2 regions of the Acinetobacter legionensis genome follow, and region 1 is predicted to be linked to the other one. Evidence: predicted binding sites of a transcription regulator. Region 1 holds the regulator's gene; the other holds the start of a gene.
What was found. The regulator PhoB, encoded in region 1, activates phosphate uptake and scavenging genes when phosphate is short. The targets are predictions, from matches to a motif close to TGTCATNAANCTGTCATAA.
Positions count from the first base shown of each region.

Region 2: a site for PhoB is predicted at 3,420-3,438, ahead of AC2G3J_RS15750 (inorganic phosphate transporter). Genes of this name have one in related genera too.

Region 1 is NZ_CM169896.1:4,218,866-4,224,285, forward strand. Features, by position in the region: gene AC2G3J_RS19360 (MATE family efflux transporter) at 1-1,211, shown strand, start outside; gene AC2G3J_RS19365 (SDR family NAD(P)-dependent oxidoreductase) at 1,305-2,150, opposite strand; gene AC2G3J_RS19370 (TetR/AcrR family transcriptional regulator) at 2,363-3,037, shown strand; gene phoB (phosphate regulon transcriptional regulator PhoB) at 3,311-4,021, shown strand; gene phoR (phosphate regulon sensor histidine kinase PhoR) at 4,047-5,405, shown strand.
Region 2 is NZ_CM169896.1:3,466,296-3,471,715, forward strand. Features, by position in the region: gene AC2G3J_RS15745 (capsule assembly Wzi family protein) at 79-1,551, opposite strand; gene AC2G3J_RS15750 (inorganic phosphate transporter) at 1,752-3,374, opposite strand; gene metH (methionine synthase) at 4,114-5,420, shown strand, end outside.

The DNA of each region.
Region 1 (5,420 bases):
CAATTTCAGTATTTTTTCCGATCCTATTTTTATTGCTGGCTTTTGTGATTGGTCTATCTACAGGTGCGACTGTTCTAGTTGGACAAGCTTGGGGTGCTAAAGATATCGAAAAAGTGCGTACCATTGTTGGCGCATTGTTATTTATGACCCTCATTGGTGGATCAATCATTGCCTTTTTAGGGGTGTTTTTTGCCAAACAGATTCTATTGCTTTTGGGGATAGATCCCAAAATCATGCATCTTGCCCTGCCCTATGTTCAATGGATGTTAATGAGTAGTCCTTTTCTATTCATCTACATCACCTATACGTCTATTTTACGTGGTGTGGGTGACAGTACCACACCATTGATGGCTTCAAGTCTAACGATCATTGTTGGCGTCATTGTAACTCCAGCGTTGATTGGCGGTTATTTTGGGCTACCTAAGCTCGGCATTATTGCTCCAGCAATTGCCAGTGGCCTAGGCTTTATTTCAACTTTAGTTTTCCTTTATGTCTATTTGAATAAAAAAGATCATGCTTTAAGACCTGATGCAGCGTTAATCCAACATATCCGCTATCACCCTCAATTTAGTCGCAGTATCTTGCGCTTGGGTGTGCCGACAGGTATTCAAATGGTGACCAACTCGGTCGCAGGACTGGTGGTGATTGGACTGGTCAATCAACATGGCGCTCACGCAACAGCAGCATATGGTGCAGTCAACCAAGTCCTGAACTATATCCAATTCCCTGCTTTGTCGATTGCCATTGCTGGTTCTATCTTCGCAGCTCAAGCTATTGGTGCTGGGAAATCTGAACTACTGGCAAAAGTGACGCGAACAGCGCTGTTGAGTAATATCGTGATTACAGGTTCATTGGTACTCTTGGCCTATATTTGTTCAAAATATTTGATGGCATTGTTTATTACAGATCCGTCTGTAATTGAGTTGGGTCAGCAATTACTATTTATCGTGTTGTGGTCAATTATATTTTTTGGAGCAAGTGCAATTTTTGCTTCGATCATGCGGGCCAGCGGAACTGTGACTGTGCCTATGATTTTTAATATTTTATCCATTCTGCTCATTGAAGTTCCGTGTGCCTACTTATTTAGTCAATGGTTTGGTTTACAAGGCATTTGGTATGCGCTTGCCCTGACCTTTTTCAGTCTATGTCTTATGCAAGGTCTTTATTACCAATTTATCTGGAAAAAGAAAACCATTGAGATCTTAATTTAAACGAATGGATATTAAGTTGTTATTCAACCCATTATTTCTCAAAGTCTAAAATGAAAAAAACCGTCAGCTTGACGGTTTTTTAATATCAATCAACTATTTTGGTTCTAACTTTTTACTAAACTTAGTCGCAAAACCTGTAATTTTTTGATATCCAGTCGGTAAAATACGCTGAATTAAATCTAAGGTTTTTGCATCATTCCCAATAAGTAAACGGCGCTTGTCTTTCAATACAGCATCCAACATTTGTTGAGCAGCATCTTCTGGAGGCATACGCAATAATTTATTAAATGCTTTTGCTGATTTCTCAGGGTTCATCCCCAAAGAACGTAAGCTGTCATTCATACGCGCATCATTTGCAATATTGGTACGAATACCGCCAGGATGAACACATAGAGCAGATACGCCACACTTTTCAATGTCTAATTCTTGACGTAATGATTCAGTAAAACCACGTACCGCAAATTTAGATGCATTGTATGCAGACTGGGTCGGCTGAGCCGTTAAACCAAATAAGCTCGAAATGTTGATGATATGTCCATCACCTGTTTTCTTGATATAAGGCAAAAATTCTTTTGTTCCATAGACAACGCCCCAGAAATTGATATTCATAATCCATTCAAGTTCGTCATAAGATGCACCTTCTACGGTAGATCCTAAAGCTACACCAGCATTGTTAAAAATCATGTTTACAGAACCATGATTTTGCACAGTATCCTCAGCCCAAGCTCGCATTTCTTCAACTTTGGCAACATTCACTTTTTTTGAGGTCACACGGACATTATATGGTTTGACCAGTTCAACGGTTTCAGATAAACCTTTTTCATTCACATCACTAATGGATAAATGACAACCTGCTTTTGCCAATAAAATAGCAAGTTGTTGTCCCATACCAGAGCCAGCACCAGTAATTGCAGCGACTTTGTTTTTAAAATTTTTCATTGTCTATCCTTTTTTAAACCCGCACAAAGCATTCAGAGTGATGTGCAGCTCACTTGCTCAATATAATTTTGACAATCATTATTGTCAATATTATATTGTGATTTAACCGATGTTTTTTTATACAAAAATTCTAGAATAGGTTTCAATGGCTTTTATTGCTAAAATAAGCGCTTCTTTGTGACAATCAAATATGACACGAGTAATTTTTTACAATGAATGAACCACTTTCAACTGAAAAGAAAACTATAAATAAAGCAGTCAAAGAACGTCAATTTAAGGGTATGTCCTTATCTGAGCGAAAACTTGCACGTCGAGAAAAGTTGATCGAAGCAGGGATTGAAGCCTACGGCACGCATGGTTTTTTTTCTGTCACCGTTAAAGATATTTGTAATGAAGCGAAACTGACTGAACGTTATTTTTATGAGTCCTTCAAAAAAAGTGAAGAACTGTTCCAAGTCATCTTTCTACAACTGATTGAACAATTACAACAAACCGTGATGCAAGGGGTCATGCAAGCAGCACCTGATCCTAAAAATATGATCCGTGGTGGCTTAACTGCAATCTTTACCATGTTAAAAAATGATCCACGTGTGGCGCGTATTATTTATATTGACGCCATGCTGGTTCAAGAACTGCATAATCATGCCACAATCCATGAAACGATGGGCCGTTTTGACCGATTAATTCACTCCTTTGTTACCCTAATGATGCCGCATATTGAACGCAGTGAACAAGAAATTTCCTTGGTTGCCACAGGTTTAAATGGCTATGTGACTCAAATTGCGGTTCGCTGGGTCATGGGTGGATTTAAACAATCGCTTGAAGAAATTGTCTCAGCATGTGAAATTGTATTTGTATCGCTGATTGATTCATTTTCATCTCAATAAGATTGTTAGCTTAAATATTTTTGTCATCAAATCGTCATAAAAATGTCAAATATCTCATTTTTATTTTCAATTTAAATAAATTTCTTTTCATAAAATGGAAGATTTATTTAAAAATTTCATGGATTATTCATCATATCGACGATTATTTGTCACATTTTTTTGCAAAAATTCGTCAACATCTTCTTTTTGCAATGATACTGTCATAATTAATCTTTGTAATAAGCCTGTCATAAATAAAAGACGGTACACCGTTCATACATAGGATATTGCGTTGTGAAAGATGACTATATATTAATCGTCGATGACGAACTTCCGATTCGAGAAATGATTCATACCTCATTGGATATGGCAGGCTTTCAATGCTTGCAAGCTGAAGATGCAAAACAAGCCCATCAAATGATTGTTGACCAACGACCATCTTTGATTTTACTCGATTGGATGATGCCTGGCGGTGTGAGCGGTGTAGACTTATGTCGTCGCTTAAAACGTGATGAAAATTTGGCAGAAATTCCCGTCATCATGTTGACAGCACGCGGTGAAGAAGACCATAAAGTTCAAGGTCTTGATGCTGGTGCAGATGACTATATGACCAAACCATTCTCTACTCGTGAATTGGTTTCTCGTATCAAAGCAGTACTTCGTCGTGCCAATGCCCTGAGTGGCGAAAAAACCATTGATGCCAATGGATTAATTCTTGATCCAGTGAGCCAACGCGTCAGTTTTAGTGATAATATTTTGGAAATGGGTCCAACAGAATACCGATTATTGGCATTTTTTATGACTCATCCTGAACGTGCTTATACACGTGCCCAGTTACTCGATCAGGTCTGGGGTGGCAACGTGTATATTGAAGACCGTACGATTGACGTACACATCCGCCGCTTACGTAAAGTGCTTGAACCATATGGCGCCGATCGCTACGTACAAACTGTACGTGGAACGGGTTATCGTTTCTCTACCCGTGCAGATGTTGCCTTAGGTTAAGCATTCTCAAGGTAAATAATTTTCTATGTATGAACCCTACCCCGTCCCAGATCTTGCGCGAGAACATAAAAAATTTCGTTACAGTAGCTTGTGGGAATTTGCAAAACAAGATTTACGCCTGCTTGGTTTTTTACTCATCATTGGTGGATTTATTGGTTTAGGGATAGGGTATTTTTGGATTACTATTTCCATCGGTTTTGCGGTTTTTTTCCTATTTCAATTACGCTCTTTATACTTGGTGAATGAATGGATTTCGAATCGTCCTTACGATTCTCCGCCCAATTTAGAGGGTATTTGGGGAGCGCTATTGTTTAATGTTTATCGCGCACAACGCCAAGAACGTGTGGTTCAGGCTGAAATGGTCGGCTTGATTGACCGTGCCCAATCTTCACTGATTGCTTTGGCCGAAGCTGTTGTTTTAACGGATGAATTACATCAGATTGAATGGTGGAATCCTGCGGCAGAAAGACTGTTGGGCATTCAACCTCTAGATCGTGGGCGTAATATCTTGACCATTATCCGCCAGCCGAGCTTTATTGAATATTTTAATAATATCGACCAATCTCCAGATGGCATTAAAATAAAATCTTCTGTTTATGAAGAGCATTATGTACAGATTAAACTCACACGTTTTGGCAGTGAAAGCCGTTTGCTCGTCGCTTACGATGTGACACGTGTACATAATCTAGAACAGATGCGCAAAGACTTTGTCGACAATATTTCACATGAACTGCGTACACCACTCACTGTACTCAGTGGTTATATCGAAACATTTACCGACCAAGAGGATTTAAATCCGCGCTGGAAACGAGCATTTGAACAGATGCAATCGCAAACACGTCGTATGAATGCGTTGGTCAATGACTTACTCTTGCTTTCACGTTTGGAAGGTAATAAACAAGTCGCAAAAAATCAAATCATCGATATGCCGAATTTGATGAATCAGCTTTTTGATGATGCACAAGCCTACAATGTTGATTACGGACATACTTTAAACTTAGATATCGACAGCCATTGTGACCTGATTGGTTCCGATGCAGAACTTGCCAGTGCGTTTAGTAATTTAATTACCAATGCGATTAAATACACTCCAAAAGGTGGCACCGTTACAATCGGCTGGCATGATGACAGTGAACATGGTTATTTTACCGTTGAAGATACCGGGATCGGGATTGACCCAAAACATATTCCACGTTTAACTGAACGCTTTTATCGCGTAGACAGTGCACGAAGCCGTCAAACGGGTGGAACAGGTTTAGGGCTAGCTATTGTGAAGCATGTTTTAATGCAACATAATGCTTACTTAGAAATTGATTCTAAAGAAAATCAAGGGTCTATTTTTAGAGTGGTTTTTCCCAAAGAGCGCCTTGATTTTGCAGGTTAATATTTGTTTTTTGAT
Region 2 (5,420 bases), 750 kb from region 1:
GAAGCGATTTTAGCTTAGTCCCAACTTATCAAACTGTATATGCTTAAAATTAGATATATACAGCCGATAACTCAGGTCTTAATGGCCGAATAATGCTTTATCTAAAGGAATTTCGATTCCTACAGAAGCACCTGCATCATTGCCATGTAGATCAGAATCACTGACCCAACCATTAATTTTTAATGGCATGGTCGGTTTAATATAATGTGTCCAAGTTAAATCTAATGCTTTAATTTTGTCTTTTTCTGGGAAGGCTAAGTTGATTTGCTTATCACCAAAGAGAGCAGCAGATTGGTTAACTTTGGCATACAGTGCACGACCAGATAAACGATTCATCACATCAAAACGAATATCACCACCGACAGAAATCATTTCACCATCACCACCCATTGCATGTCCCAATGGGAAACCTTGTTGGTAATAACCATCTTTATAGACATGGTGACTATAAGAAACACCTAATGGATCACCATTTGTTTCTGTATTCGCCCATTCAACATAAAGCTGATATGGTAAATTTTTAAAGCTTGATGAATAGTCAGCACCAGCTAAATACATTTTTTTAGATGGTAATAGACCCGCTTCATCTTCACCAATATATTGCCCATAAAAACTCATAGGAACATTCAGCAAAGACTGAAGATTTAAACGCGCATCAAATCCAGCAAGCTGATTGGATGGATTACCCACCCCCGTACAAGTGCTATCTGCACACTCATTGTCTTTTCCAATAAAAGCATTCCAATAAGCTTTTGCACTTCCTGGTTGACCCTCTCCATCAATTTGGAAAGCGCGTGATGCACCGATTTCCAAATAAGGTAAAGGTTGAGCAGTTAAGCGCAATCCCATTAAACGTGCATCAGGTACAGCCGTATAATCATTTAACTGTCCAGCAAATGCTTGATATTGCCAAGGACCAATCCAAGACAACCATTTAGATTCAAAAGCCTTTTGTTCAGCACGCTGTACAGTAAAGCCATACACAGGACGGCTGGCATCACCACGAATCAAACTACCATCATGTCCCGGCCCCCAATATGTTGGGATTTGACCCGCAATAACCCATTGATTCCATAACTTCCCAGCAATATATGAACCTTCCACATTGACATCTTGACCATTGTCAATTTGCGGATCTTTTTCACCATTGACACGAAGCTTTGCATCCCAATTCTCGCCACCCGCATTGAATTCTAATGAACCCACATATTGTGCTTTTGCACTATCCCCAAAAGCTTGAGGAATATTTTTTTGATCAGTTTCGGCAAATAAACCTAATTTTGCAGTTTGATTATCTGCTTTTAAGGCATTTTGAATTGAATCAATAACTTTTTGTTGAGTATTGTTTAAAACTTTTGCTTGAGATAAGGCACGTTGAATTTCATCCCCACTCATCGGCCAAGTCGATGTACTGATTTGTATCACACCTTGTTGATTTAACCAGTTCAAATCTGTGCGAAGATCTTCATTATTTAATACGATTCCCTGTGCAAATACAGGTAAAGACATTCCAAGTAATACAGCAGCACAAAGTGATTTTCTTAAATACATGCTCATTGTTCTCAAGTTTGATTTACAAACACACCTTAATTTTTTTATAAGTTTTTTTCAATGGTGAAATTGTGTTATTCATATTTTAAAATTCCATTATCCAAAAGAAAAAGAGTGCACCAAAGTGCACTCTTTTTCTTTTAAATTCAGATAATAACGATCATTCAATTTTTAAAAAATCGCCATCTCTAACTTTTAAATTAAAATACTTTTAAAAATAGCCAGAATAAACCACCTGATAAACAAATCGTTGCAGGTAAGGTAAAAATCCATGCAGAAAGAATCGTTTTGACTGTTGCAAAATTCAATCCAGTTTTATTGGCGACCATGGTTCCTGCAACCGCACTGTTGAGTACATGAGTCGTTGAAACGGGTAAACCAAAGCCATCTGCAGCAGCGATTGTCGACATTGCCACAAGCTCAGCAGACATCCCTTGACCGTAGGTCATATGATGTTTACCAATACGCTCGCCCACAGTAACCACAATACGTTTCCATCCCACCATTGTTCCTAAACCCAATGCCAATGCCACAGCAACTTTTACCCAGTTTGGAATATATTGGAGGAAAGAATCTAAGTTTTTGCGATACTCTTTTACCACTTTGCCTTGAGCTTCATCCATTTTTGGAAGTTGATCCGCTTTATCCAAGCGTTTAAAAGCCGTGGTGCTTAAGTACATATCATTACGTAATGAAGATACTTCAGCTTCTGGAATATCTTTGAGATCACCAAATTTACCAACACGCTCGCCCAAATGATCAGTCAAACTGGCCAATGCTGGAACAACTTCAGGATTCATTTCTTTGGTTTGGATAAATTTAGTGATGGTTACACGCGCTTGTTCATCTGGAATATCGGCATGCTGTGCATAAATTGCCGTCGCAGTTTGACCAGACAATTGTGAGAATGACTGTAAATGCTGTTGGTCTAATCCTCTATTCAACGAATAAGCCAAAGGCACAATACCAATCAAAATCAACATGATTAACCCCATACCTTTTTGACCATCATTTGAACCATGTGCAAAGCTCACACCTGTACAGGTGAAAATCAGAACCGCACGAATCAATGGTGGTGGTGGTTTATTGCCTTCAGGGGGTTGGAACAACTCAAGTTGCTTTTTAAATATTTTTTTAACAATCAAAAATACAATTGCTGCAAATGCAAAACCAATCAAAGGAGAAAACAGTAATGCTTTACCCACTTTAAGCACTTGATCCATGTCTACACCACTTGCACCCGTTGAAGCATGCAAAATGTAGTTCATGATGCCTACACCCAAAATTGAGCCAATCAAGGTGTGAGAGCTTGATGCCGGAATACCTAAGAACCAAGTGCCTAAATTCCACAGAATCGCCGCAATTAGCATGGCAAAAACCATAGCAAAACCAGCGCCACTGCCTACATTCATGATCAGTTCAACAGGAAGCAATGCAATAATTCCATACGCAACTGCACCACTGGCAACCATTACCCCAAGGAAGTTACAAAAGCCTGCCCACATGACTGCTACAGGCGCAGGCAATGCATTGGTATAAATCACGGTTGCTACAGCATTGGCTGTATCATGAAAACCATTTACAAACTCAAAACCCAAAGCGATAAACAACGCTGTCGCTAAAAGAATCACTGAGTAGAGGCTTAACGGTGGAACATGTGCTAAATCTGCACTAACTTGCACCCCAATGTAGATTAAGGTAGCAATGATAATCGTCAGAAACACCGGCATAAAAAATTTCGGTGTAGGGACGTGCACATTCGTCGATTGAACGGGTTTAGGTGACTGTGCAGAATCTGTGACGGGAGGTAAATTCGAATTCATGCAGAAAGTTAGCGAATATTAGAATGCGCTTATTGTTCAATTAAATTGTGACAATTATATGACAAATAGAGATCATATGAAGTGAAATTTATAATTATTTCACCTCAGTGTTTCGCTACATAAGCGACAAAATTAATATTTTTATTATTTATAATTAGTATCTTAAACTAATAAAACCAATATAACTTGAGCAAAATATTTTATTTTAATCTGAAATAATATTTGTAATATTTCAGATCAATTTGAACTATTTATCATTTGGTATTGCTATTTTTCATGAAATTTATGACAAATTGATGAAAAAACAAACATACTTTTAACTTTATTTTTACATATGTTCCAATAAATCCCGCTTACCTAATCCAAGCAAGTTTAACGCCAACAATTGCCCTACACTAAAAAAGTATCCTATATCTTCAACGAATCGTCTTAAATTAAATGTGCCAGACCAATAAATAGATCATCTGAACAATATCCCACACATTTTAAAAACCTTGCGCTAACACGCCGATCAATCATTTACTTTTCAATCGATACATAAAATGATTACGAACAAAACCTAGTATATTGTAAATACCAATGATATAAAAAGATCAAAAAAAACCTAACCCAATGATTTTTTATAATTTTACAGATCAAAAATCTACAATCAGGAAGTACATCAAGACTGGTACCTTGAAAGTCTACATTCTGATAACATATCGGCTATTTTTAAAATCCGATTTTATTGAGAGTTTTAATGTCCACGCTTACCACGTTAAAAGAGCTTCTTGCCCAACGCATCCTAATTATTGATGGTGCGATGGGAACTATGATCCAACGCCATAAACTGGAAGAAGTTGATTACCGTGGTGAGCGTTTTGCTGATTGGGCATCTGACTTAAAAGGTAACAATGACCTTTTAGTGTTAACTCAACCCCAAATTATTCAAGGCATCCATGAAGCTTACCTAGATGCTGGTGCTGACATTATTGAAACCAATAGCTTTAACGGTACACGTGTTTCAATGTCTGACTATCACATGGAAGATTTAGTCCATGAGATCAACTTTGAAGCAGCCCGACTTGCCAAAGCTGCTTGTGAAAAATACTCAACCCCTGACAAACCACGTTTTGTTGCTGGAGTATTGGGGCCTACATCACGTACCTGCTCGATCTCACCGAATGTAAATGATCCAGCGTTTCGCAACATTACCTTTGATGAACTCAAAGAAAATTATATTGAAGCCACACATGCTTTAATTGAAGGTGGTGCAGACATCCTTCTCATTGAAACTGTGTTTGATACTTTAAACTGTAAAGCAGCAATTTTTGCGGTAAAAGAAGTCTTTAAACAACTTGGCTGTGAATTACCGCTGATGATTTCAGGCACAATTACGGATGCTTCTGGTCGTACCTTAACAGGACAAACTGCAGAAGCATTTTGGAACTCTGTTCGTCACGGCGATTTATTGTCAATTGGATTTAACTGCGCCTTAGGTGCAGATGCCATGCGTCCACATGTCAAAACTGTATCAGATGTTGCGGATGTTTTTGTTTCAGCGCATCCAAACGCTGGCTTACCAAACGCATTTGGTGGCTATGATGAAACACCAGAAGAAACAGCTGCCTTCTTAAAAGAATTTGCTGAAAGTGGCTTAATCAATATCACTGGTGGATGTTGTGGTACCACACCTGACCATATTCGTGCCATTTATAATGCGGTTAAAGACATCCCACCGCGTAAAATTCCAGACATCAAACCTGCATGTCGCCTCAGTGGTTTAGAGCCATTTAATATTTATGACGACTCATTGTTTGTCAATGTTGGTGAACGTACCAATGTCACTGGTTCTAAAAAATTCCTCCGTTTAATCCGTGAAGAAAACTTTGCAGAAGCACTCGATGTTGCATTACAACAAGTAGTTTCAGGCGCACAAATCATTGACATCAATATGGATGAAGGAATGCTCGATTCGCAAAACGCGATGGTACATTTCTTAAATCTGGTTGCATCTGAGCCTGAAATCTCTAAAGTACCAATCATGATTGACTCCTCTAAATGGGA